DNA from 2 places in the Acidovorax sp. KKS102 genome. Region 2 is predicted to be linked to the other one. Evidence: predicted binding sites of a transcription regulator. Region 2 holds the regulator's gene; the other holds the start of a gene.
The links. Region 2 encodes FliA, which starts transcription of late flagellar genes. Its sites were predicted from a motif close to CTAAAGTTTNNNNNNNNNNNGCCGNTA; they were not measured.
Positions count from the first base shown of each region.

Region 1: a site for FliA is predicted at 8,838-8,864, ahead of C380_RS11215 (YjfB family protein). Genes of this name have one in related genera too.

Region 1 covers NC_018708.1:2,442,642-2,454,181, reverse strand. Annotated here, with positions in the region: gene C380_RS11260 (CoA transferase) at 1-480, shown strand, start outside; gene C380_RS11255 (cold shock and DUF1294 domain-containing protein) at 499-1,209, shown strand; gene C380_RS11250 (hypothetical protein) at 1,403-1,864, shown strand; gene C380_RS11245 (YgiQ family radical SAM protein) at 1,990-4,401, opposite strand; gene C380_RS11240 (bifunctional helix-turn-helix transcriptional regulator/GNAT family N-acetyltransferase) at 4,593-5,555, shown strand; gene C380_RS11235 (GNAT family N-acetyltransferase) at 5,618-6,160, shown strand; gene C380_RS11230 (hypothetical protein) at 6,207-6,410, opposite strand; gene C380_RS11225 (YigZ family protein) at 6,637-7,230, shown strand; gene C380_RS11220 (dihydrolipoyl dehydrogenase) at 7,373-8,788, shown strand; gene C380_RS11215 (YjfB family protein) at 8,891-9,106, shown strand; gene C380_RS11210 (FAD-binding oxidoreductase) at 9,144-10,289, opposite strand; gene C380_RS11205 (amidase) at 10,303-11,540, opposite strand, start outside.
Region 2 covers NC_018708.1:4,549,541-4,561,080, forward strand. Annotated here, with positions in the region: gene motA (flagellar motor stator protein MotA) at 283-1,143, shown strand; gene motB (flagellar motor protein MotB) at 1,186-2,118, shown strand; gene cheY (chemotaxis response regulator CheY) at 2,191-2,577, shown strand; gene C380_RS20835 (protein phosphatase CheZ) at 2,582-3,208, shown strand; gene C380_RS20840 (flagellar biosynthesis protein FlhB) at 3,431-4,585, shown strand; gene flhA (flagellar biosynthesis protein FlhA) at 4,582-6,663, shown strand; gene flhF (flagellar biosynthesis protein FlhF) at 6,660-8,153, shown strand; gene C380_RS20855 (hypothetical protein) at 8,146-8,943, shown strand; gene C380_RS20860 (RNA polymerase sigma factor FliA) at 9,110-9,826, shown strand; gene C380_RS20865 (hypothetical protein) at 9,936-10,310, opposite strand; gene flgM (flagellar biosynthesis anti-sigma factor FlgM) at 10,353-10,673, opposite strand; gene flgA (flagellar basal body P-ring formation chaperone FlgA) at 10,768-11,540, opposite strand, start outside.

The DNA.
Region 1 (11,540 bases), 2.1 Mb from region 2:
GGCCACGACCTCACCTACCTGGCCGACGCCGGCCTGGTGACGGGCACCGAGATGCCGCCCACGCTCTACGCGGACATGGGCGGCGCGCTGATGGCCAGCGAAGCCGTGCTGCAGGCCCTGCTGGAGCGCGCCCACACCGGAGGCGGCGTGTGCATCGAAGTGGCCCTGGCCGACGCCGCCGCCTGGCTCGCCCAGCCGCGCCACTGGGGCCTGACCACGCCCGACGGCGACGTGGGCGGCCACCACGCGGGCTACCGCATCTACCCGTGCGCCGACGGCCGTGTGGCCGTGGCTGCGCTGGAGCCGCACTTTGCCGCCAGCCTGTGCGCTGCTGCAGGCCTGCCTGCTACGGGTGACCCCCAGGTGCTGCGCGCCCCCGCCACCCACGCGGCTGTGGCGGCCTTCCTGCGCACTCAGACCCGTGCACAACTCGATGCGTTGGCGGTGGCGCAGGACATCCCGCTGCACACCCTGGCTTGAAGACAGGCGCGCTGACCGATGCAGAAGCAAGGCACCGTCGTCCGCTGGGACGCCAGCCGCGCCTTTGGCTTTATCCGCAGCCCGGACACGTCTGCCGATGTGTTTTTTCATGTGCGGGACTACCGGGGCAGCACCCCGCCGCGTGAAGGGCTTGCCGTCGTGTACGAAGAGATTCACGTGGGCGGCAAGGGGCCCCGGGCTATGGCCGTGTTGCCTGTGGCTCCAACCGTTGGAGCCTTCCAGCCCCAGAGCCCAGCGCGCACGCAGTCAACATCTCCGCACCCAACACGGCGTACGCCTGCGCAGCGCGCAAGTCAGACACAGCCTGCCCCACGCAAACGCCCTGCAACGTCCAGCCAGCCGCCCAACGCTGCTGGTTCAGCGCTGATACACCTGCTGATGCTGGGCTGGGTGGGTCTGGTGGCTTGGGGCCTCTGGGCAGGCCGGCTGCCCTGGTGGGTGCTGGGCGCCGCCATAGGCGTCAACCTCCTGACCTTTCTGGTCTACGCCATGGACAAAAGCGCCGCGCAAAACGGCCAGTGGCGCACCAAAGAGAGCCACCTGCACCTGTTGAGCCTGGCGGGCGGCTGGCCGGGCGCATGGTTTGCCCAGCAATGGCTGCGGCACAAGTCGCGCAAGGCAGAGTTCCGCGCGGTGTATTGGGCGGCCGTGGTATTGCACTGCGCGGCGGTGGTCGCTTGGCTGGGCGGTTGGTTGCGCGGGTTGTAGTGCCGCCGTTGCACCAAAATTTGATAGCAAAGAAGCCATGAAGCACTAGCGCAACAGGCACTTTTTGCACATCAGCGAGCCCTGATCTACAACAGCGCACCGCAGGCTGACGCAAAGACAGCCCACAGACCTACACAGTGTTTACAGGCACCCGGTTTCAATCCCAAGGTCTGAAACACCTTGGGAGATGTCCATGAAACCCTTCGTCCTTGATTCGTCCATGACCAACATGGGCGGCATCTTCTACCCCACCGGCCAGGTGTTCGCACTGTTCCCCGATGAAGACTGCACGCGCCAGGCAGCGCTCGCGCTGCAGGCGGCAAGCCACCAGGGCGATATTGCGTACGCCAGCCCCGAGGTCATCCTGCAAGAAATTGTGCACACGCTGGGTACGGCGGATGCGCCGCTCCCCTCCGTGGGGGCCGAAGGCGACATGGTGCGGCGCATTGCCGACCTGGCGGGCACCGGGCACCACGGCCTGCTGATCGCCATGGCAGACAAAGACGAAGCCGACAGCGTGGTGAACGCCATTGCGTCCGAAGGTGCAGTCACGGCGTTCTACTACCGCACCTTCATCATCGAAGACCTGATCTCGCAGCCCGCCAGCGCTGGCCCGCAGTCGGTGGTGGTGGGCACCCACGCGGCAGAAGGTTAAGGCTCCACAAAATCGCACTGCAGCCGTAGGGGCCGGTTCATAGCGGCTAGCGACTTGTCAGAGAGCCTTTCGGCGTTTCATCCATCGCGCCCACTGTCAATGGACTGCGGCTGCCGCCATCGATCTCAACGCGGCTTGCGTGCGGACGGCTTGGCGGCGCCCGTAACGCGCGGTGGCAAACCAGTGTGCTGGGTCAGGATGCGGCCCTTCTGCGGTTGACCGGGCTTCATGGGCTTGACCTGCTTGACGGGTGCAGCCGTTGCGGCCTTCGCGCCTGTGGGCGTGGAGTTCTTGCGACGCGCGCTCTGGTACCCGCCGTCCGTCAAGGGCTGGAAGGTAGGGATCAGGTGGTGCTTGCCGTTGCCAATCAAATCCGCCCGGCCCATGGCTTTGAGCGCCTCACGCAGCAGCGGCCAGTTGTTCGGGTCGTGGTAGCGCAGGAAGGCCTTGTGCAGGCGGCGGCGTTTTTCGCCGCGCACGATGTCCACCGATTCCTCGGCCTCGTCGCGCATCTGGCGACGCACCTTGGTGAGGGTGTTGCGGCCGGAGTGATACATGGCCGTGGCCGTGGCCATGGGGCTCGGGTAGAACGTCTGCACCTGGTCCGCGCGAAAGCCGTTCTTTTTCAGCCAGATGGCGAGGTTCATCATGTCCTCGTCGCTGGTGCCCGGATGTGCGGCGATGAAGTACGGGATCAGGAACTGCTTCTTGCCCGCCTCTTCGCTGAACTTCTCGAACATCTGCTTGAACTTGTCATAGCTGCCGATGCCCGGCTTCATCATCTTGGTGAGCGGGCCCTGCTCGGTGTGCTCGGGCGCGATCTTGAGGTAGCCCCCCACGTGGTGCTGTACCAGCTCCTTCACGTACTCAGGCGACTTCACGGCCAGGTCATAGCGCAGGCCCGATCCAATGAGGATCTTCTTGATGCCCTTCAATGCGCGGCCACGGCGGTAGATCTTGATCAGCGGGCCGTGGTCGGTGGTGAGGTTCTGGCAGATGCCGGGGTACACGCAGCTGGGCTTGCGGCAGGCGGCCTCGATCTCGGGGCTGCGGCAGCCCAGGCGGTACATGTTGGCAGTGGGGCCGCCCAGGTCGGAGATGGTGCCGGTGAAGCCCTTGACCTTGTCGCGGATGTCTTCGATCTCCTGAATGATCGAATCCTCGGAGCGGCTCTGGATGATGCGCCCCTCGTGCTCGGTGATGGAGCAGAAGGTGCAGCCGCCAAAGCAGCCACGCATGATGTTGATCGAGAAGCGAATCATCTCCCAGGCGGGGATCTTCGTCGCGCCGTCATGGCTGCCGTTCTCATCGGCGTAGCTGGGGTGCGGGCCACGCGCGTAGGGCAGATCGAACACATGGTCCATCTCGGCCGTGGTCAGCGGGATGGGCGGCGGGTTGATCCACACATCGCGCGCCGTGGCGCCTTCGCCATGCGCCTGCACCAGGGCGCGGGCGTTGCCGGGGTTGGTCTCCAGATGCAGCACACGGTTGGCGTGGGCGTAGAGTACGGGGTCGCTTTTGACCTGCTCGTAGCTGGGCAGGCGGATCACGGTCTTCTCGCGCGGAGGGACCTTGAGCTTGACCTTGAGCGCGGGGTTGGGAACGAACTGGATCGGCTGGATGGCGGGATTAGGGCTGTTTTGGTCGGTAGTGCTAGTGCTATCTGCGGCAACCGCTACAGAATCAGTAGCACTTCCGCCGTCTTTGCTGCAGGTACTGCCTTGCGCGGCGGCCTGCTCGCTGGTGGTCATGTAGGGGTTGATGTGGGCTTCCACACGGCCGGGCTCGTCCACCGTGGTGGAGTCGATCTCGAACCAACCCTTGCCGCTTTCGTCGTCCGGGCGGCGCACAAAAGCCGTGCCGCGCACATCGGTGATTTTCTCGACCGGCTCGCGCGCAGCAATGCGGTGGGCCACCTCGACCAGCGCACGCTCGGCATTGCCGTACAGCAGCAGGTCGCACTTGCTATCCACCACGATGGAGCGGCGCACCTTGTCGCTCCAGTAGTCGTAGTGGGCGATGCGGCGCAGGCTGCCTTCGATGCCGCCCAGGATGATGGGCACGTCTTTGTAGGCCTCACGGCAGCGCTGGCTGTAGACGATGGCGGCGCGGTCGGGGCGCTTGCCGCCCACGTCGCCGGGGGTGTAGGCGTCATCGCTGCGGATCTTCCGGTCGGCGGTGTACCGGTTGATCATCGAATCCATGTTGCCCGCCGTCACGCCCCAGAACAGGTTGGGCTTGCCCAGCACCTTGAAGGGCTCGGCGCTCTGCCAGTCAGGCTGGGCGATGATCCCCACGCGAAAGCCCTGGGCTTCCAGCGTGCGGCCGATCACGGCCATGCCGAAGCTGGGGTGGTCCACATACGCGTCGCCCGTCACCAGGATGATGTCGCAGCTGTCCCAGCCCAGTTTCTCCATCTCGGCGCGGCTCATTGGCAGGAACGGGGCCGTGCCAAAGCGCTTGGCCCAGTACGGACGGTAGCTGGTCAAGGGCTTTGCGGCGCGCGCAAAAAAGGAGACGTCAACGGGGGCGTTCATGCAAAGGGGGTCGCGGCCGCCCCCGGTGCGATGGGGGCCTTTGGAGGGCGCGTCTGTGGTGGATAACCCGTGATTTTACGTTGGCAGACGGTTTTTGTCCCCTTGGTAGCCCTTGCCCCTCACTGATACAGGTTTGATGACCATCAAGCATATACTTGCCTTTGTCAATTAATTAACTGACAAAAGCATTCATGAGCAACGTTGCCCCCGCCCCTTCCGGCCCCACCCCCGTGCCCCCAAACGCGGTGAAGGCCGTGCGCCGCTTCAACCGCTTCATCACCCGCCGCATTGGCGTGCTGGACCCATACCTGGGCAGCAAGCTGTCATTGACCGATGTGCGCGTGTTGTATGAACTGGCCCACCGCGAGGCACCCGTGGCCAGCGAACTCGCGCGGGAGCTGGGCCTGGACGGTGGGTACATGAGCCGGATACTGCGGCGTTTTGAACAGTCAGGGTGGATAGAACGCCACGCCAGCGCCAAGGACGCCCGGCAAAGCCTGGTCACGCTCACCGCCGCTGGGCGCGAGGTGTTCGAGCCGCTGCAGCAGCGCTCGCGCGACGAGGCCGCCGCACTGCTCGCGCCCTTGCCCCCGGCGCGGCGCCAAGAGGTGGTGGAGGCCATGGAGCGGATCGAAACCCTGCTGTCCGCCCCCTCCAACGCGGCGGACGGCACGCGCGTCGCCGTTCTGCGCGATCCCCTGCCCGGCGACATGGGCTGGGTGGTGCAGCAGCATGGCGAGATCTATTGGCGCGAGTATGGCTGGGACAACCGGTTTGAGGCTTTGGTGGCAGACATCGCGGCGCAGTTTCTGCGCAAGTTTCAGCCCGCGTGGGAGAAGGCCTGGATCGCCGAACTGGACGGCGAGCGCGTGGGCTCCGTATTTGTGGTGCGCAAATCGCCCACCACGGCACAGTTGCGCATGCTGATCCTCAGCCCCAAAGCGCGAGGCCTCGGCCTGGGCGCCCGCCTGACCGACGAGTGCATTGCCTTTGCACGTGCAAAAGGTTACAAAAAGATGGTGCTGTGGACCAACAGCTGCCTGACGGCGGCGCGCGGTATCTATGCGCAACGGGGTTTTCAGTTGGTCAAGACCGAGCCCTATGAAGGCTTTGGTCAGCAATTGGTGGGAGAAACCTGGGAGCTGAAGCTTTGAATGAGGCTACGCAACCCGCTGCCTGACCAGCAACGCCCAACGCGAGGCCACGGAGCATCTCGATGACTTTGTCCGATCCGCTTTTGATTCGCCCCGTCACGGCCGCCGATGACTTGGCTCGGCTGACCGCCCTCATCCACTCCGCATACGCACCCCACGCGCAGCGGGGCCTGCGCTACTGGGGCACCCACCAGTCCGTGGAAGACACAGCCAAGCGATTTGCTTCTGGCACGGGGCTGGTGATGCTGGATGGAGACGACTATGTGGGCACCGCCACGCTGCGACCGCCGCAACCCGAGTCCACCGTACCCCTGTACCGCGACCCCGCAGTGTGGTCCTTGTGCCAGTTCTGCATCACCCCCGACGCCAAAGGCCGGGGCTACGGCAAACAGTTGCACGCCTATGCCCTGGACTATGCCCGCAAGGCAGGCGCCCGAGTGATGGCTTTGGACACTGCACAACCCGCTACCGCTTTGATAGCAATGTATGAATCCTGGGGTTACCGGGTGGTGGGCGAGTGCGACTGGCGCCCTTTGACCAACTACACCAGCGTGCTCATGGCACGCGACCTAGATCAACAAGGCGGCGTGGACAACACCGACTAAACATTCGGTCCACTGCGTGGCTTGTCACATCACGCAGGGCGCCGTATCACCACTCGCCAATTTCCCGCACGCGCTGAGCCAAATCCGGCATCGCTTCGTCGTCCTGCTCGTCCATCGCGCTGGGCATTGCGCCGGCCGATGCCACCGCACCAGGGCTCGCTGCCGAGGAGCCGGGGGGAGCAATGAAACGGCCAAACAGATGGCTGGCGAGGGAGGTAGGCAAAGGTGCAGAGAGCGAAGTGGCAAACATGGCGGTTCCTTTTCTGATGGCCCGGGTGCTTTCAAATGCGTAGCAACAGCGTAGGCCACAGCAACAAGTCCGCAGTGTAGGAACGCACGCCTAAGGTGTGTGTGACAGAACGCACATTCGCGGCACGATTGGTGTCTATCCATACCCTTCAGGGTCAGGACTGTGACTTCCGTCAAACACAGCCCGATGCAAGCACCCAACGCGCTCGCCGTAAACTCGCTGCCCCATGCCCCAGACTCTGGCCGCCCCGGCGCACAGCGAACTCATCATCAAGAAAAGCCGCTTCATCGGCTGCGTGCAACCCATGGCCGACCGCGCCAGCGCCCAGGCCGCCGTCGATGCCTTGTGGAAGCAGCACCCTGGCGCCGCCCACATCTGCTGGGCCCTGCTGGCGGGCGGCCAGTCGGCGGCAGTGGACGATGGCGAGCCCGGAGGCACTGCCGGCCGCCCCATGCTGGACGTGCTGCGCCACCAGGACCTGGAAGGCGTGCTGGCCACTGTGGTGCGCTATTTTGGCGGGGTCAAGCTGGGCGCGGGCGGCCTGGTGCGCGCCTACACCGACACCATTGCCCAGGCGCTGCTCACCGCCCCCAAGGTCACGCTGCAGCGCATGACCACCCTGCAATGCCAGGTGCCCTATGCCCTGGAGGGCTTGCTGCGCCGAGAAATCGAGGCGGCAGGCGCCGAACTGGTGGATGTGCAGCATGGCACCCTGGTCACCTTGCAACTGCGGCTGCCCCAGACACAAGCGGCACCCTTTGTGCAACGCATCAACGACCACGGGCAAGGCCGCGTGGGCTGGTCGGATGTCGAGGCCTGACCCCGGGCTACGCCTTCATACAAAGGGTTGGGAAGCGCCCCGGCAAGCCCCCCACAGCGTCGTCGTAAAACGGCGTGCATGCCTACAGCGTTGGGGCCGTTCACGCTACACACTCCGGCTTTTCCGACTCCGAAAGAGCCCCATGCCCCAACCGCTCGACACCATCATCATCGGCGCCGGCACGGCGGGTCTGGCCGCCTTGCGTGAAGTGCGCAAGCGCACCGATCGCTACCTCATCGTGAACGAAGGCCCCTGGGGCACCACCTGCGCCCGCGTGGGCTGCATGCCGTCCAAAGCGCTGATCGAGGCAGCCAACGCCTTCCACCGCCGCCACACTTTTGAGGAATTCGGTCTGCGCGGCGCGAGTGCTCTGACCGCCGACCTGCCTGCCGTGCTGCAGCGCGTGCGCGCACTGCGCGATGACTTCGTGGCAGGCGCCACCCAGGCCACCGACGGGCTGGGCAGCGCCCAGAGGTCAGGGCGTGCAACGCTGCTGGGGCCACGTGCGGTGGACATCGACGGCACGGCTTACGCCACACGCAGCATCATCATTGCCACGGGGTCACGCCCCCGCGTGCCCGATGAATGGCTGGCGTTTGGCGACCGCATGCTCACCACCGACACCTTGTTCGAGCAACCCAGTCTCAGCCCCCGCGTTGCAGTGATCGGCATGGGACCGATCGGGGTGGAGCTGTCGCAAGCCCTGGCGCGGCTGGGCCTTGAGGTGGCGGCATTCACCACCGGCCACACGCTGGCCGGGCTGAGCGATCCCACGCTCAATGCCGAACTGGCCGCTCTGCTGAAACAAGACATGGTGCTGCACATGGGCGCTAACGCGCAGCTGCGCGAGGTGCCCGGAGGCATCGAGGTGGCGAGTGGCGCCAACCGTGTGGTGGTGGACCAGGTCATCGCCGCGATGGGCCGAGTGCCCAACATCGAACACCTGGGCCTGGAGACGCTGGGCGTGCCCCTGGATGCGCGCGGTTTGCCCACCGTAGACCCGCAAACCCAACAGATTGGCGGCCTGCCGGTGTTTTTGGCGGGCGACGCCAACACCCACACCCCGTTACTGCACGAGGCGGCCGATGAGGGTCACATTGCGGGCCTGAACGCACTGGCCCCCACGCCCACGCGCTTTCGGCGCCGCACCTTGCTCTCCATCGTGTTCGCCGACCCCAACGTGGCGGTGGTGGGGCCGCGCGTGGCCGACATGGACCCGCACAGCACCATCACTGGCACCGCAAGCTACGCAAACCAGGGCCGCGCCCGCACCGCGCAGCGCAACCAGGGACGCCTGTGCGTTTATGCCGACCATACGAGTGGTCGCCTGCTGGGTGCCGAGTTGTGCGCCCCCGATGGCGAGCACCTCGCCCACCTGCTGGCCCTGGCTGTGCAGCAGCAGCTGACCGTGCATGATCTTTTGGGCATGCCGTTCTACCACCCCACGCTGGAAGAAGGCCTGCGCACCGCCTTGCGCGACGCAGCCCGACAGTTGCCGAACGCCCGCACCTCCGACCTGGCCGCCTGCCCAGCCCTGGGGGTGCCTGCGCTGGACTAAGGCAATGCAGAACAGCGCAGCTTCACCGCCCCCTGCACATGTAACAACCCTCAAGCTCGCTTTTGTAGTGCCGATAAACCACCATTGCCCCAAGGAGTCACCATGGACGTCGCCCTGACCAACAGCATCGTCAACACCGCTACCAGCCTGGCCAGCGCCAAGACGTCCGACGCCCTGAACATGGTGGTGCTGAAAAAGGCGCTCGACATGCAGGCAGTATCGGCCGCCACCATGATCGACGCCATGCAGCAGTCCATGCCCCAGCCTCAGCTGGCCACCAGCGGTACGCTGGGGACCAACGTCAACACGTTCGCCTGAGGGGCTGAGCCCCCTCCTCTCTCTCGGCTCTGGCGGCTCAGCGCAAACGCGCGGGCGACAGCCCTTCCACACCCACGCCCTCGCGCACCAGCTCGTCGGCCAGCGGCTCGCCGCGCAGCAGCTGCCGCGCCAGCAACGAGGCGCCCGCCGCGCTCTGAATCCCATATCCGCCCTGCCCGGCCAGCCAGAAGAAGCCGGGCACATGGTTGTCCCAGCCAATCACCATGTCGCCATCCGGCACAAACGAGCGCAGCCCGGCCCAGGTGTGTGACGGGCGGCGGATCTGGAAGCGGGTCATTTCCTCGATGTGATAGATCCCGGTGGCCACGTCCAGCTCTTCGGGTACCACATCGTGCGGGTGCGTGGGGTCCGCATTGGCCGGTGAGCCCAGCAGTTGCCCCGCATCGGGCTTGAAGTAAAAGCTTTCGTCGATGCCGATCACGGCCGGCCAGTGGGTGGCGTCCATGCCCTCTGGCACGGGGAAGGTGAACGCCGTGCGGCGGCGTGGCTCCAGCCCGATCGGCGGCACGCCTGCCAGGCCCGCCACCACATCGGCCCAGGCGCCCGCAGCGTTGACGAGGGTGGGGGCGGCAAACACCCGCCCATCGGCCAGCGTCACCTGCCACACAGTGCCTTCGCGACGCACGGCCGTGACCTCGGCGTGGGTCAGCACCTGGCCGCCACGCTGGCGCAGGCCGCGCAGGTAGCCCTGGTGCAGGGCGTTCACGTCGATGTCCGCCGCCTCGGGCTCGCTCATGCCTGCGGCCACAGCCTCGGGCTTCATGCAAGGCAGCATCGCCAGCAGCTCGGCATGCCCCACCCACTGCACATTGGGCGAGGTGGCGTGCGCTTCCTCGTAGGTTTGTTTCAGCAAGTCCAGCTGGTCGGGCCCGGCCACATAGACCACGCCCCGGGGCGAGAGGATGGGGTCGGCGCCAAACTCAGGCGGCGGCGCATCGTAAAACGCGCGGCTGGCCCGGGTCAGCGCCTGGATGTTGGGCGTGCCATAGGTCACCATGTAGAGCGCGGCCGAGCGGCCGGTGGTGTGGTAGCCGGGCTGCGATTCCCGCTCCAGCAGCAGCACGCTGGCGCCCTGCCCTCCGGCGCCGGGCTGTACCAGTTGCCAGGCCACGGAGGCCCCGGCAATGCCCGCGCCGATGACGATGGTGTCTACGGTTTGCATCTGCTCCTCCTGCTCAAACGGCCGACACCTGCGCTGCCGATGCCGCACGGTCGTCACGCGGCAGGCTGCGGGCATCGCGGGGGTCGGGTGCCACGGTCACGATGGAGGTCAGCGCGGGTTCGGCGCGCGTCTGCATCAGCTTGGCCATGTCAGGGCGTGGGCGCGCCAGCCCGGCAATGCCCTTGAACGCCTGCTCCAGCGCATGCCCCACGCCCAGCGTGTGGCGGTCGGCACGGAAGCGCCCCACGATCTGCAGGCCAAACGGCATGCCGGCGTCGTCCAGCCCGCACGGCAGGCTGAGTGCCGGGTGGGTGGTGAGCGTGGTCACATACGTGAGCGCCAGCCAGCGGTAATAGTTGGCCTGCGGCTCGCCGTTGATGTGGCTGGCAAACAGCTCGGTCCACGCAAACGGCGATACCGGCGTGGTGGGCGCGAGGATGATGTCGTAGTCCTCGTACAACTTCTGGAACCGCGCCAGGATGCGTGTCTGCTCTGCCTGCGCCCAGGCGCTGTCCAGCAGCGTCATGGCGGCGCCCATTTCGTAATTGGCGCGGGTGTTGGGGCCCAGGCTGGCGGGGTCGCGCTCATAGGCCTCGCGCGTGCTGGCCACAAAGGCCTCGGCGCGCAGCACGTCAAAGCAGCGGTGCACATCGCCCAGATCGATGTCGATGGCGTCGCAACGCGCAAACACGTGCTTCATGGCTCGCACCTTGTTGCGGAACACGGCGCGGATGCCGTTGTCCACAGCGCAGGCGCCAAAGTCCTCGGTGGTGGCCACGCGCAGGCGGCTCAGGTCCACGGTTTCAGGCAGCAAGAAACTCATCGGGTCCAGCGGGTAGCTCAGCGGGTCGCCGGGCGACATGCCCGCCGATGCGGCCAGTTGCAGGCAGGCCTCTTCCACCGTGCGGCCCATGGGGCCAACCACCGAAATCGGCGTCCAGCCCAGCAGCTTGCGCGAGCTGGGCACCACGCCGGGCGAGGGCCTGAAACCCACCACACCACAAATGGACGCCGGAATGCGCAGCGACCCGCCCGTGTCCGAGCCCGTGCACACCGGCAGCATGTCGCACGCCAGCGCAGCGGCCGAGCCGCCCGACGACCCCCCGGCGTTCAGGTTCGGGTTGAACGGGTTGCCCGTGGCACCCCACACGGTGTTGCGCGAATTGGCGCCCGCACCCATTTCGGGGATGTTGGTCTTGCCGGTGACGATGGCGCCCGCTGCGCGCAGGCGTGCCACCAGCACGTTGTCCT
Region 2 (11,540 bases):
CGGGTCGGGTATGACGGCTTGGGTTGTGAAAGAGGCAGGTTTACTATCGTTTTAGTAGCTATTAGAGCTTGCCAAGTGCTCGCCACGAACGCAGAACTCTTTAACACTCACTGAAACCGTTAGCTATGTGCTGGCGGGACGAGACGATTAAAGAATGGGAGCAAGCTTTGACAGGCAGCGGCCTCGAGCAACGACCACCAAATGCCAGCGGTGCAATCTGGCAGCACAACGCAGTCTTGTTTACACCAACGGTGCGCCTAAGACTCTGCCAAAATCGCCACCATGCTTGTCATCATTGGTTACATCGTCAGCTTTGGCTGTATCTTCGGCGTGTATGTGATGCACGGTGGAAATATTGCCGTGATCCTGAAAGCCTTGCCCTTCGAGATCATCACAATCCTGGGCGGTGCGCTGGGGGCCTTTGTGGTCAACAACCAACCCAAGGTGCTCAAGGCCACCATGGCTGCCATCCCCATGGCTCTTAAAGGCTCCAAGTACACCAAAGCACGCTACATGGAACTGATGGCAATGCTCTATGACATCCTCCAGAAGGCCCGTAAAGAGGGGCTGATGGCGATCGAGAAGGATGTCGAGACGCCGAACGAATCCGAGATTTTCAAGAAGTACCCCACGGTGGGCAACGATCACCATGTGATCGAGTTCATGACCGATTACCTGCGCATGATGGTGTCGGGCAACCTCAATTCCCACGAGATCGAAGCGTTGATGGACAACGAGATCGACACCCATCATCAGGAGGCCCACGCCCCTGTAGCAGCGCTGGCGCGGTTGGCGGGTGCGCTGCCGGCCTTTGGCATCATTGCTGCCGTGCTGGGCGTGGTGAATACCATGGGCTCGGTGGGCCAGCCGCCTTCAGTGCTGGGCGGCATGATCGGTTCAGCGCTGGTCGGCACGTTTCTAGGCATTTTGCTGGCCTACGGCGTCGTCGAGCCCCTTGGCGGCCTGGTCGAGCAAAAGACCGAGGACGCTGCCAAGGAACTGCAGTGCATCAAGTCCACCCTGCTCGCCAGCATGCAGGGCTACAACCCGGCCACGGCCATTGAGTTTGGCCGCAAGGTGCTGTTCTCCAACGTCCGCCCCAGCTTCTCGGAGCTGGAAGGGCACGTGAAGGGCAAGAAGTAGCCACCGCGAATGCAGTAGCCGCGCCACAACGCCCCTATCGCCATGGCAGAAAAGAAGCTCCAGCCCATCATCATCAAGCGCGTCAAGAAAGGCGGGCACGCGGTGCATGGGGGCGCCTGGAAGATTGCTTATGCCGACTTCGTAACGGCGATGATGGCGTTCTTTCTGCTCATGTGGCTATTAGGGTCCACCGCGAAAGGCGAGCTGCAGGGCATAGCGGCGTATTTTTCGTCGCCACTGAAGGTGGCAATGGCAGGTGGCGATGGGGCGGGCAACAGCTCCAGCGTGATTCCTGGCGGAGGTAACGACCTGACCAAGGTGCATGGACAGGTGCGCCGTTCCGATGTGGAAGAAGCCAAGCAGCGCCGCATGAGCATCGATGCCGCGCGGGCAGAACGCGCCAAGCAGGACCAGGAGCGTCTCAAGGCCCTGGAGGCCAAGATCGATGCGCTGATCACAGAAAACCCGCGCCTGAACGAGTACAAGTCGCAAATCCGCATCGACATCACGCCCGACGGGCTGCAGATCCAGATCATTGACGACCAGAACCGCCCCATGTTCGACAGCGGGAGCGCGTTGGTAAAACCCTACATGCGCGATATCCTCCGCGAAATTGGCGCGGCCCTTGGTGGCGTTGAAAACCGCATCAGCCTGGCCGGCCATACCGACGCCGTGCCCTATGGCAACAGCGAAAAGGGGTACAGCAACTGGGAGCTGTCGGCAGACCGGGCCAACGCCTCGCGCCGAGAGCTGGTCTCTGCCGGCATGCCAGACGCTAAACTGGGCCGCGTGGTGGGCTTGGCCGCCAGCGATCTGCTGGACCCCAAGAACCCACGCTCCCCCTCCAACCGGCGCATCACCATCACGGTGTTGACCCGGGAGGCCGAAGAACGGCTCATGGGCAAAGGGATTCCCGAAATCACGTCCACAGAACTGTTGACTGAAAAGCGGGAAAATCCCCCCCCAAGCAGGTAACAGTTACGACTTGTCACCAAACCTGCCGCCCATGACAATGCTTACAGTAAATCTCGACTGAAAGGGTCCCAAGTGACCACAGCCCTTCGTTTTTTGATCGTTGACGACTTCTCCACCATGCGACGCATCGTTCGCAACCTGCTCAAGGAGAGCGGGTTCTCAGACGCTGACGAGGCCGAGGATGGTGTCGCCGCACTCAACAAACTGCGCAACAGCAAGTTTGATTTTGTGGTGACCGACATCAACATGCCCAACATGAACGGCTTCCAGCTGCTGGCCGAGATCAAGAAGGACGACAAGCTCAAGCACCTGCCCGTCCTGATGGTGACCGCCGAAGCCCGCAAGGAAGACATCGTTGCTGCCGCTCAGGGCGGTGCTGCGGGTTACATCGTCAAACCCTTCACCAAGGCAACTCTGGAAGAGAAAGTGACCTTGATTCTGAAGAAGATGGGGCTATGACACCATGGACGACACACCGGACAACAGCCAGCCTGCCGCCGAAGCCGATGTTCACCACAAGATTGGCCTGCTGACCCGCCAGCTTCACGATTCACTCAACGAACTGGGGTATGCCGACAAGCTGCGCGGCTCCATGGGCGAACTGCCCGACGCCCAGAGCCGCCTGTCATACATCGCCCGGCTGACGGGCGAGGCCGCCGAGAAGGTGCTCAACCGCGTCGAGCAAGCCAAGGCGCAGCACGACTACATTGCGGCGGAAACGCGCCGAGTCGTCAACTCGCTGGTGGCGGACCCGGTGGCGGCTGTGGCCAAGGGCGAGATCTTCAACTTTCTGACCGATGTGGAGCGCGTGACCAAAGAGGCCGACACACACCTCACGGAAATCATGATGGCCCAGGATTTTCACGACCTCACCGGCCAGGTGATTGCGCGCGTGGTGAATCTGGCAGCCACCATTGAAGAGCAACTGGTGCAACTGCTCATCCAGACGGCCCCGCCCAACGCCCAGGTACCCGCCGAGCCCGCCCGCCGGGCCCACCTGCAAGGCCCGGTGGTGGACCCGGACAACACGCCCGACGTGGTCACCGACCAGTCCCAGGTGGACGATCTGCTGGCCAGTCTGGGCTTCTGACACGCTGTTTTCAGCCCAATGTGCTTCAAGCGCTAGTGCAATATGCCCTAGCCGCTATCATTTTTGAAAATGCTGATGACCATCGGCCGTAGCGGGCAGACGCCCGCCAGCGACTGAAAACACCCCGGGCCTCACCGAAAAGAGGGGGCGGCAGCCCCCTTATCCACCTTTAGATTTCCAGGTCGCTCACGACAATGGCATGACCCCAGCCGTCATGCCATCATGGAATCCAGCCAAGAAAAAAGCCTCCCCGCGTCAGAGCGCAAGCTGCAAAAAGCGCGCGAAGACGGCCAAGGGGCACGCTCGCGCGACCTGTCGCACTTGGCCATTCTGGGCGCGGGCGCCGCATGCATGCTGCTGCTGGCCCCACAGCTGATGGACCGCATGCAGTGGGCCATGAGCCAGCAGCTGGCGTTCAATGCGGCCACGGTGATGGCGCCGGGCACCATGCTGTCGCGGCTGCAGGACATGGTCATCGTGGGCGTGATCGCGAGCACAGTGTTCGCCACGCTGACCAGCGCGGCGGCCCTGATCAGCGCCATCGGAGCGGGCGGCTGGATCCTCAGCGCCAAGCCCATCACCCCCCAGTTCAGCCGCCTCAACCCGATCTCGGGGCTGGCCAACCTGTTTTCCAAGCAGCAGATGGCCAACGTGGCCAAGATGGTGCTGATGACGGTCATCCTGACCTATGTGGCCTGGAAGTTCCTGGGCAACAGCATCGAAACCGTTGCCATGCTGGTGCTGCAGCCCTCCCCCATGGCCCTTCGCCAGATTGCCGACTGGCTGACTTCGGGCATGAGCCTGTTGTTGCTGGTCGTGTTCCTGGCCGCTTTGGTGGACGTGCCTTTGCAGGCGTTCTTCTTCAAGGAGCGGCTGAAGATGTCTCACGAGGAAGTCAAGCAGGAGCACAAGGAGTCGGACGGCAACCCCCACATCAAGGGCCGCATCCGCCAGAAGCAGCGCGAAATTGCCGACCGCGCCAGCGTGAGCGCCGTGCCCAAGGCCGATTTTGTGGTGATGAACCCGACCCACTATGCGGTGGCCCTCAAGTACGACGAGAAGACCATGAGTGCGCCCCAGGTGATCTCGCGCGGCACCGACCTCATCGCCATGAAGATCCGCGATGTGGCCCGGGAGCACAACGTGCCCGTGCTGCAGTCGCCCATGCTGGCCCGCGCGCTGTATGCCCATGCCGAGCTGGACCAGGCCATCCCCGCCACGCTCTACACCGCCGTGGCCCAGGTGCTGGCGTATGTGTACCGCCTCAAGGCCGCGCTGCGTGGCGAAGGCCGCATGCCCGACAGCCTGGTGGAGCCTTTTGTGCCCCCTGAACTCGATCCGCTGAACCGCACCGCGGTGCAAGGTGCTGCCGTATGAACACCTCCGTAAAGTCTTTGCAGCAGTGGGCGGGCACCAACGCCAGCGCCCTGCAGGGCCTGTCGGCCCCCCTACTGGTGGTGGCGATTCTGGCGTTGATGGTGCTGCCCATCCCGCCGTGGCTGCTGGATGCCTTCTTCACGCTCAACATCGCCGTTGCGCTGATGGTGATGATGGTCGCAGCCTACATGCTGCGCCCCCTGGACTTCGCGGCCTTCCCTTCGGTGCTGCTGCTGACGACGCTGATGCGCCTGTCGCTGAACGTGGCCTCGACGCGCGTGGTGCTGCTCGAGGGCCACCAGGGCCCCGGTGCTGCCGGTGCGGTGATCGAGGCCTTCGGCCACTTCCTGATCGGCGGCAACTTCGCGGTCGGTCTGATCGTGTTTGCGATCCTTGTGGTGATCAACTTCGTGGTGATCACCAAGGGTGCGGAGCGCATTGCCGAAGTGTCGGCCCGCTTCACCCTGGACGCCATGCCCGGCAAACAGATGGCGGTGGATGCCGACCTGAACGCTGGCTTGATCGACGAGAAGGAAGCCAAGCGCCGCCGCGCCGAAGTGGCGGAAGAAGCCAACTTCTTCGGCTCCATGGACGGCGCCTCCAAGTTTGTGCGCGGCGATGCCGTGGCGGGCATTCTGATTCTGCTCATCAACATCATTGGCGGCTTCACGATTGGCGTGTTGCAGCACGACCTGTCGGCCAAGCAGGCGGCCGACAGCTACATCCTGCTGGCCATTGGTGATGCGCTGGTAGCGCAGATTCCCGGCCTGCTGATCTCGGTGGCCGCCGCCATGGTGATCTCCCGCGTGGGCAAGGACCACGACATGGGCCGCCAGATCGTGCAGCAGCTGTTCATGTCGCCCCGCGTGCTGGGTGTCACAGCCGGCATCCTGATCCTGCTGGGCCTGATTCCTGGCATGCCACATGTGGTGTTCCTGACCATGGGCGGCCTGCTGGGATATGGCGCCTGGATGATGTACGAGCGCCAGAAGGTACCGCCCGTCGTCGAGGCCCCTCCGCCACCGGTCACCGACGGCGAAGCCACCTGGGACGACCTGCAACCCGTGGACCTGCTGGGCCTGGAGCTGGGCTACCGCCTGATCAGCCTGGTGGACAAGAGCCGCCAGGGCGACCTGCTCACCCGCATCAAGGGCGTGCGCCGCAAGTTTGCGCAGGAAGTGGGCTTCCTCCCCCCGGCAGTGCATGTGCGCGACAACCTCGAACTCAAGCCCAGCGGCTACCGCATCACGCTGCGCGGCGTGGTGGTGGGCGAAGGCGAAGCCTTCCCCGGCATGTTCCTGGCCATCAACCCAGGCGGCATCACCACCCCATTGATCGGCACGGCCACCACCGACCCCGCCTTTGGCCTGCCAGCACACTGGATCGACGATCGGCAGAAGGAAGCCGCACAAATGGCGGGTTTTACCGTCGTTGATTCCGAAACCGTGATGGCCACCCATTTGTCACACTTGATGCAAGTGCAAGCCGCCAAGCTCCTCAGCCGCACCGAAACGCAGCAGCTGGTGGAGCACGTGGCCAAGCTGGCCCCCAAGCTCATCGAAGAAGTGGTCCCCAAAATGGTCTCCATCGCAACGTTCCAGAAGGTCCTCCAGCTGCTGCTGGAAGAGTCTGTGCACATCCGCGATATCCGCACCATCATCGAGACGCTGGCCGAGCATGCCGGTGCGGTCTCCGACCCCGTCGAGCTGGCCCGCCGCGTGCGCATTGCGCTCTCGCCTGCCATCGTCCAGCAGATCTACGGCCCCACCCGCGAGCTCAACGTCATCGCCATCGAACCCGGCCTGGAGCGCCTTCTGGTGCAGGCCCTGGGCAACACGGCGGGCCCTGCGCTCGACCCCGGAGTGGCCGACATCCTCACACAGAAGGCCGCTGAAGTGGCCCTCAAGCAGGAAGAGATGGGCCTGCCCGCCTGCCTGCTGGTTCCCGACCAGATCCGCAATGCCATCTCCCGTCTGGTGCGCCGCGTGGCGCCCCGCCTGCAGGTGCTGGCACACAGTGAAATTCCAGAGACCCACACCATCCGTATTGGGCCGATCCTTAAAGGTGCATCAGCATGAACATCAAACGCTTTACCGCCCCCACCTCCCGGGAGGCTCTGGCCAAGGCGCGCATGGCCTTTGGCGACGGCACGCTGATCCTGTCCAACCGCCCCACGGCCAACGGCGTGGAAGTGGTGGCCACGGCCGAAGACACGCTGTCGGCTCTGGACGGTGGTGCCCCCGCCTCTTCGTCCAATGCGCCCCTTCTGGCACCCAGCACCCCGCGCAGCGCCCCACCGCGCACCAGCCAGCCGGCAGCAGCATCGGGCCTGGGCCGCAACCCGGTCGAGGAAGACACCGAACAGCTGGCCATGAGCACGTTGTCGTTCCAGGACTATGTGCGCGAGCGCATGCTGCGCCGCCGCCACGAGGCCCTGAACGGCCCGTCGGAGCCCCAGACACTGTCTGAACGCAGCCGCGACCAGGAGCCCGAACGCGAGCGCATGCCCGCCCCCTCCGTGGCGCGCCACAACCCGCTGCGCACCATTCCGATGGACATTCCGCCCGAGCCACCACGCCGCCGGCAGGAGACTCCCAGCGCCCACCTGATCCAGTCGAACAACCAGAGCGTGATGAACGAACTGCATGCGATGAAGGAGCTGATCGAAGACCGCTTCAACACGCTGGCCTGGCTGGGGCAGGCGCGCCAGAACCCGATCCAGTCCAACCTGATGCTGAAGATGATCCGTGCCGGATACTCCCCGTCGCTGGCCCGCGCCGTGCTCGAACGCATGCCCGAAGACCTGTCGGCGGGCGAATCGGTCCGCTGGCTGATGGAGGTGCTGGAACGCAACCTCAAGACCGACCAGACCGATCCCCCCCTTTATGAACAGGGCGGCATCTTCGCCATGGTGGGCTCTACGGGTGTGGGCAAGACCACCACCACCGCCAAGCTGGCTGCCATGTGCGCCCGCATTCACGGCCCTGGCAGTGTGGGGCTGATCACGCTGGACACCTACCGTGTGGGCGCGCACGAACAACTGCGCACTTACGGGCGCATGCTGGGCATCGTGGCCCACCTGGCGCACGACCGCGCCGCGCTGCAAGACCTGCTGGGCCTGCTCAGCGGCAAGAAGATGGTGTTGATCGACACCACCGGCGTGGCCCCCAGGGACCCCCGCAAGCGCGACATGCTGGATGTGCTGGACCTGCCCCATGTGAACCGCCTGCTGGTGCTCAACGCCGGCTGCCATGGCGACACGCTGGATGACGTGCTAACCGCCTTCAAAACCGACGGCTCGCAACAGGCCATCCTGTCCAAGGTGGACGAGGCCGTGAAGCTGGGCCCCGCCATCGACGCACTGATCCGCCACCAGATGGTGCTGCGCGGCGTGACCAACGGCCAGCGCGTGCCCGAGGACTGGGAGCGTGCCAACGCCCACCAGCTCATCAGCGCCTCCATGCGGTCGCCCGCCAAGTCGGCCTTCGACCCCAAGGCCACGGACCTGAACTTCTTTTTTTCGCACTCTCCCGACACCGTGACGGAGGGGGGGCTGGTCGATGCTTGATCTGGGTTTTCACCAGGCGGCCAGCCTGCACAGCCTCACCCCGCAGGCAGAGCTGCGGCTGCTGGCAGTCGCCAGCCAGGGCAACACGGCGAGCGGCCTGGAAACGCTATGGCAGATCTGCGCCAGCCTGCAGCGGCTGGGCTACCCGGTGGTGGTGCTCGACGGTACGGCGCAGGAGTCCGACGACAGCCCCGGGCTGCTGCACCTGCTGCAACACGCCACATGGAATGACGGTGCCAGCCTGAACCTGGGCGCCACCGCATCCTCCCTCGCCGTGATTCCAGCGGCCAAGGGGCTGCAGCACCTGAGCCGCAAGGCCGGTGACACCGCCCGATCACCCATGGAAAGCCTGTTGCCCTACTTCAGGACCTACGGCCTGATGGTGATTCACGCACCGGCGTCCACCCTGGGGCCCCTGCTCACCCACACGGCCACGGTGCCGCTGGTGGTCATGGGCAGCGGCGCAGCGGGGGTGATGACGAGCTACAAGAGCCTCAAGCAGATCGCGCTGCACACGGGCTTGCCCTGCATGGTGGCAGCCTTGCTGCACAGCAACACGGCCACCGAACGCCGCAAGGCCCAGTCCCAGTTGATGACCCTGCAGGCCTGCGCCGAACGCCATCTGGGTGGCCCCATCCGCACCACCACCATTGCCACGCAGAACCCCCAGGATCTTCAGCGTCTGGCCTTGCAACTGCTGGAAAATGCGGGCACCATGAACGGAGCGCTGGCTGCGCTGACACCCAGCAACTTGACAGGCATGCCTGCGCATTTTGTCCGGAGCCACTGACCAGAGCCTGTGATGCACCTCTACGTACCCACGTTGACCCGCACTGCCCCCAACGGTCTGACCAGTCGCCAGTCCCGCGAGGCGGATGAAGTTCGGGCGATGGCACCCCCAAGCGGCTCCAGAACAAGATCGCATACCCGCCCTACCAGTGCATAACACCCTCTCTATGTACACCGCCAAAGGCCAGCTTGATCGCGATGCCATGATCCGCCAGCATGTACCGCTGGTACGGAGGATTGCGCACCACATGATCGCCAAGCTGCCTCCCAACGTCGAGCTGGATGACTTGATCCAGGTCGGCATGATGGGACTGGCCGAAGCCCTGTCGCGCTATGAGGTCGCGCAGGGCGTGCAGTTTGAAACCTTTGCCACCCAGCGCATCCGGGGTGCCATGCTCGACGAGTTGCGCGAGGGTGACTGGATGAGCCGCAGTTCGCGCAAGAGCCAGAAAGACATCGAGCACGCCGTGCACCGGCTGGAGCAAAAGCTGGGCCGCAGCCCCCTGGAGTCTGAAATAGCCGGCGAAATGGGCATGAGCCTGGCGGACTACCAAAACCTGCTGGGCAAGGTGCGGGGCACCCAGCTGGTGTACCTGGAAGACATGACGCATGGCAACGACGACGAGGACGGGTTTCTGGACCGCCACGTCGCCGACAGCGCGGCCGACCCGGTGGAACTGCTGCGCGATCAGCGGCTCAAGACATCACTGGTCAACGCCATCAAGACCCTGCCGGAGCGCGAGCAGCACATCATGGGCATGTATTACGAACATGACATGAACCTCAAGGAAATTGCCGCCGTGCTGGGCGTGACCGAGTCTCGGGTGTGCCAGTTGCACAGCCAGTCGATTGCCCGCCTGCGCGCCAAGATGCGGGCGCACTGAGTCCGCGCGTCGGGCAACAAGCCGGGCAATACGAGGCATTCAGACTGAATGGCTGTGAGGGCACTTCTTGCGCCCCGGCCCGCCCCTCCCTCAGAAAAGTCTTTGGTGCTCAGCCTGCAGAGCGGTAAATGCGCGCCACGCCTGGCGCAGCTCCGCGCGCGCCCAGGCCATCCCCGTAGGTAGAAGCTGCATTGGACGGAGGCAACAAGCCCGCGGCCTGGCGGTCGGTGACGGCGGCCAACCGGGCCAGGCTATCACGGTGCAAAGTCAGCATGGTGCGGATGGCATCCGCACGCTTCTGCAGCGAAGCCGGTAGCGGCATGCCACGCGCTGCGGCTTGTTCGAGCGCACGCGAGAAATCCGCTGCTGCATCGCGCAAAGCCGTACTGTGTTTTTCCAGGGAGGTGGGATCTGCCGCGAGAAGTGCGGCGGAGACTTGTTCGATCCGCTGTTCAACAGCTAAGAGAGATTCTTCCAGAGTCATGGCGCATTGTGCGACGGATTGCGCCCTCTAACAAAACGCCGATCAGCCCCGCGAGCGGGACAGGATCTCCTGGGCGTTGGACAACAATTTGTCGGCAATGGCTTCCGCGTCGACCGAAAATTCACCCTTCTCGATGGCAGCGCGCACAGCCTTGACCTTCCCTGCGTCAAAATCTGCCGTGCTGCGGGTGGTAGGGCTGAGCGCACGGGCTGCGGTGGACACAGTGACGGGCACACCGGCGGATGACGCAACCAGTGCGTCTTTCGTGGCTCCTTCCGCAGCGCTGGCGGGAGCCTTGGCTTGCTTGGCAAGCCCCGTCGGCGGCAACCCGCCCGGCAGTTCCGGTGTTTGACCTATCTTCATCGCTCTCTCCACCACCCCGTTGGATGTGGGGCATCAGTAGCAATGTTTTCGACCCATTTGGCCCGGACTTTAGCCATTTATTACCGGTGCGTCATCACAGAGTGACGTCCACCGTCCCAGAATCGTTCACAGTTCCGCTCACGATACGCCCATTCTCCATGCGTACGCGCACAGTCTGTCCAGCCGAGCCCGCCGTCAACGCCTGTCCCGCCGAGCTGACTGCATAGCCGGGCCCCTGGGCCACCACCTTGACCTGCGCACCCGCCTTGAACAGCAGCGGGGCCCGCACCATGGCCTGGCGCACCGCCTGACCCGCCACGAGCTGGCGAGCGGCGGTCTGACCCACCCAGAGATCGGGGTTGGCCAGAACGGGGGAGGCATCGGCCGCCCAATCCACCTCGGCCTCGGTGGCGTCGTTGGCAGTCAATACTGCGCCCGGCGCCACATTGTTCGTCAGCACCCAGGCGGGCCCAAACGCTTTGATGGTGACGGGTAAAAACACATTCCATGCGGTCGCGCCTTCCACACAGCGCAGCCCCAGTCGGGTTCGGCCCCACAGGCGAGCACCCACAGGGAGATAAGGTTCAACGCGCGCGCAGGGCGCCAGCCGCAGGCGCGAATCCAGTGAGCCAACACTCACTTCCATGCGCAGCGGCAGTGCGGAGGACTGGTTGCGAGCCAAAGCATCGTCCAGCCAGCGCTGGGTGAGCGGGCCCAGGTCTGCCGCAGGGTCCGCCGCCGACTGGGCATGAGCGACACCGGCAGTACCCAGCAGAACCCCGGCCACACTCCCAAGCAAGCACAGCATGCGCAGCACAGCGCGGGCACGGGCCACCAGGGGCGAACGGGTCGCGCCGCGCAGTACAG